Regions from separate parts of the Actinomadura luteofluorescens genome, predicted to be linked through region 1. Evidence: riboswitches for the same ligand, from Rfam matches in the RefSeq annotation. Region 1 holds a riboswitch; the other holds the start of a gene.
What was found. A riboswitch is a leader RNA that binds a small molecule or an ion and turns the genes downstream of it on or off. The one in region 1 is predicted to bind S-adenosylmethionine.
Positions count from the first base shown of each region.

Region 2: linked by a shared signal. The riboswitch ahead of thrC (threonine synthase) and the one ahead of BJY14_RS30320 (aminotransferase class V-fold PLP-dependent enzyme) in region 1 are both predicted to bind S-adenosylmethionine.

Region 1 is NZ_JACCBA010000001.1:6,502,975-6,505,167, forward strand. Features, by position in the region: gene BJY14_RS30320 (aminotransferase class V-fold PLP-dependent enzyme) at 1-975, opposite strand, end outside; SAM riboswitch class IV at 1,018-1,134, opposite strand; gene BJY14_RS30325 (DUF8711 family protein) at 1,184-1,558, shown strand; gene BJY14_RS47435 (transglycosylase domain-containing protein) at 1,568-2,193, opposite strand, start outside.
Region 2 is NZ_JACCBA010000001.1:3,368,019-3,370,211, forward strand. Features, by position in the region: gene thrC (threonine synthase) at 1-1,097, opposite strand, end outside; SAM riboswitch class I at 1,114-1,254, opposite strand; gene BJY14_RS15490 (cation diffusion facilitator family transporter) at 1,427-2,193, opposite strand, start outside.

The DNA.
Region 1 (2,193 bases):
CAGTCCCGACCGCAGCCGTTCCACCAGCGCCTCTTCGCGGGCGGCCAGTTCGTCCCAGGCCGGGGACAGCGTCTCGCACGCGGCGGCCAGCGCGAGGGCGCCGAGGACGTTCGGGGAGCCCGCCTCGTGCCGCTGCTCCGCGGACGGCGCCCACCGGGTCGTCTCCCCGACCGAGGCGCTCGCGCCGCCGCCCCTGAGGTAGGGCTCGGCGGCGCGCAGCCAGTCGGCGCGCCCGGCGAGCACGCCCGCACCGAACGGCGCGTACAGCTTGTGGCCGGAGAACGCGACGTAGTCCAGTCCCAGCGCGGTCATGTCGAGGGGGCGGTGCGGGACGAGCTGCGCAGCGTCGACCGCGATGCGGGCGCCGTTGCGGTGCGCGACGTGCGCGAGCTCCTCGATCGGCCACAGCTCACCGGTGACGTTGGACGCGGCGGTGACGACGAGCAACCGCGACCCGATCGGGCACCCGCGCAGCGCGCGGTCCGCCGCCGAGAGGGCCTCGGCCGGAGTGGCGGGCGCCGGGAGGCGCACGGCGCGCTTCCACGGCAGGAGCGATGCGTGGTGCTCGCTCTCGAAGACGACGACGCTCGTCCCGGCCGGGACGGCGTGCGCGAGCAGGTTCATCGAGTCGGTGGTGTTGCGCGTGAACACCACGGCCGAGCGCCGCCACGCGCCGAGGAACGACCGCACGGTCTCCCGCGCGTCCTCGTAGGCGGCCGTCGTGACCTGGGACGCGTACCCCGCGCCGCGGTGGACGCTGCTGTAGTACGGCAGCGCGCGGGTGACGGCCTCGTGCACCGCCTCCAGGCAGGGCGCGCTGGCCGCGTAGTCGAAGTTGGCATATGGGACGTGGCGGCCGTCCCGCACCGGAACCGGGACGTCCGCCCCGATGACCCGGGGAAGCGGGCGAACCCGGACCCCCTCGGGGCGCGTCACAGCAGGAGTGATGGGGGAGCGGGCGAGCAGCGTGGGCATGCCGGGACCTTCCGGGGTCAGGGACCCCGGGACGTCCGCCGGGATCCGCGCTTGCCGGAACGCGGTGCCGCGTCCGGCCAGGTCCTCACCCGGGGCACCCCATCGCGGACGAAGGGTTGCCGGCCAGCTAGCCGGGGCTTTGCGCTGGCGCTCATGACCTCATGCGGAAGTATAGGCGGAGCCGAACGGGGATCAAGGGGAGGGTGCGATGCGGTACCGGGTGGTTCGGACGCTGGCCGGCGGCGCGCTGGTGCTCGGCGCCCTCAGCGGGTGCGGGGCGCTGGGCGGCGGCAACTCCGCCCAGGTGTGCACCGACACGAAGAAGGCGTTCCAGCAGTACGTCACCCAGGTGCGCGGCGTCCCGGCGGCGGAGCCCGAGCGGTGGCGGCAGCCGACCGAGCAGCTCGCCGGGCGCCTCGACGGGCTCGCGAAGCAGGCCGACGACGCCGACCTGGGCAAGGCGCTGAAGACTGAGGCGGGCGAACTGCGCGCCGCCGCGCAGGGGGTCGGCGACGGCGACGTCTCCCGGCTCGACAGCGTGATCAGGGAGACGCCGGCCACCATCGGCGAGGCCTGCGACTGAGCGGCCCGGCTACCCGCCGGTGCCGAGCGGCCCGTCGCCCGTCCCGCCTCCGGGATCGCCTCCGGGGTCGCCGCCGGTCCCGCCGTCGCCGTTGCCTCCGTCACCGCCGCCGCCGGGCTGCTGCGGCGGGATGATCGTCGGCAGGTCGGTGGGGGGCGTCGGGATTTCGGGCCGCTGCGTGGACGGCGGCGGCTCGACCGGCCCGCCCGTGTCCGGCGGCTGCGGGCCGGTCGGCGGGGCGTCCTGCGTCGGCCCGCCCCAGCCGCCGCCGGGCGTCATCGACGGCTCCCCGAAGGACTCGGGGTCGTAGCCCTTGATGTTCACCGCCTCCGACATGTACGAGCGCCACATCTGCGCGGGCAACTGCCCGCCGTACGCGCCGTACCCGGGGATGTTCAGCGGCTTGCCGTCGCTGCGGAACATCGAGACCGTCGTCGCCATCTGCGGGATGAAGCCGTTGAACCAGATCGCGCGGCCCGCGTCGGTGGTGCCCGTCTTGCCGGCGACGTCGCGTCCGTCGGGAAGTTGCGCGCCGGTGCCGGTGCCGCCCTGCACGACCTTCTGCATGGCGTAGGTGGCGTCACGGGCGACCTGCTGGCTGAACGCCCGCTCGCCCTTCTCGGTGAAGGTGCGCT
Region 2 (2,193 bases), 3.1 Mb from region 1:
TCGACGAGCTTGCGGAGGGTCGCGACGGTGACGCCGCCGGCCGTCTCGCCGAAGATGCCCTCGGTGCGGGCCAGGAGCCGGATGCCCTCGACGACCTGCTCGTCGGTGACGTCCTCGACGGCGCCACCGGTGCGGCGGGCGACGTCCAGGACGTAGGGGCCGTCGGCGGGGTTGCCGATGGCGAGGGACTTGGCGATCGTGTCGGGCTTCACCGGGCGGACGACGTCGTGGCCCGCCTTGAACGCGGCGGCGACCGGGTCGCACCCGGCGGCCTGCGCGCCGAAGACGCGGTACGGCCGGTCCTCGACCAGCCCCAGCTTGATCAGCTCCTGGAACGCCTTGTCGATCTTGGTGAGCTGGGAGCCGGACGCGACCGGCACGACGATCTGGTCCGGCAGCCGCCACCCGAGCTGCTCGGCGATCTCGTAGCCGAGCGTCTTGGAGCCCTCGGCGTAGTAGGGGCGGACGTTGACGTTGACGAACGCCCAGTCCTCCTGCTCACCGGCGATCTCGGACGCGAGCCGGTTGACGTCGTCGTAGTTGCCGTCGACCGTCACGAACGTCCCGCCGTACACGGCCGTCGTGATGATCTTCTGGGACTCCAGGTTCGACGGGACGAACACCGCGCTGCGGATCCCGGCGCGGGCCGCCGCGGCGGCGACGGCGTTGGCGAGGTTCCCGGTGGACGGGCAGGCCAGCACCTTGAACCCCAGCTCGCGGGCGGCGGCGAGCGCGACGGCGACGACGCGGTCCTTGAACGAGTGGGTCGGGTTGCCGCTGTCGTCCTTCACCCACAGGCTCTGCAGGCCGAGGCTCTCCGCGAGGTTGTCGGCGCGGACGAGGCGGGTCAGGCCCGGCTCGGTGTTCGGGGTGTCGGCGACGTTCGGCGGGACGGGCAGCAGCCCGCGGTACCGCCAGATGTTGCGCGGCCCGGACTCGATGGCCTCCCGGGTGACGCCGTCGAAGTCGTAGGCGATCTCCAGTGGGCCGAAACACTCCTCGCAGGCGTAGAAGGGCCCGAGATCGCGAGTAGAGCCGCATTCGCGGCAGACGAGAGCGGTAGCCGGTCCGAGGTCTGTGGCAGGCGTGAGTGCCATGAGGGCGAGGCCTTTCTCCCCATCTTCCCTGCGCCACCTTGGTCGCAGGCCGGAGTTGGCACCATCTCCCGGCCGGCCTCGCAGGATCGCGACGCGCCGCAGCCGGGTGGTTGCCGGGGCTTCGCAGGGCCGGTCCCTCCACCCCTCTGGATGAGCGTTATGAAGTTGTGTGAGGGCTGAGCTGGAAGACCGGCCCGTCGGCCACTGTGCTCCCTGCACCCCTCTGGATGAGCGTTATGAAGTTGTCGATCACGAGCGCTTTGAGCTCGTATGCGTGACTTTACATCAACTGACCGGATGCCAGACAGGTGGGTCCAGCGAGTGAGACGTTACCCGGCGGTGGTCTTGATCACCCGCTGGGTCGGATCGAGGAACACGTGGCGGACGGTCGGGACGCTCTCGCGGAGCCGCCGGTCGATCTCGCCGGCGACGTCCTCGGCCTCGTCGGCGCTGATGTCGTCGGAGAAGTGCACCTTCGCCGCGACGAGGATCTGCTCGGGGCCGAAGTGCATGGTGAGCAGCTCGTCCACGCCGGTCACGCCGGGCGCGGAGCAGATCTCGGCGCGGATCCTGCGCTGCTCGGCGGGGTCGGCCGCCCGGCCGATGAGCAGGCCCATGCTCTCCCGGCCGATCGAGAAGGCGAGCACGACCAGGAGCACTCCGATGAGGGCGGACGCGAGCCCGTCCCAGAACTCCGAGCCGGTGATCTGGCGCATCGCGAGCCCGCCGGCGGCGAGGGCGAGGCCGACCATCGCCGCGGTGTCCTCGAACAGCGCGGTCTTGAACGTCACGTCGGGCGACTTGCGGACGTGCTCGACGAGGTCGCGGTCGCTGTCGCGCGTCTCCTTCTTCGCCTGGTAGAAGGCGCGGATCCAGGACGCCCCCTCCAGCACCGCGCCGAGGCCGAGGACGGCGTAGGCGAGCCACACCGTCGTCCCGCCGCCGCCGTGGCCGGTCATGGTCAGGACGCCCTCGAAGATCGAGAACCCGGCGCCGGCCACGAAGATGCCGAACGCTGCGAGCAGCGACCACACGTACCGCTCGTTGCCGTATCCGAAGGGGTGGTGCCGGTCGGGGGGCCGCTCGCTGCGCCGGA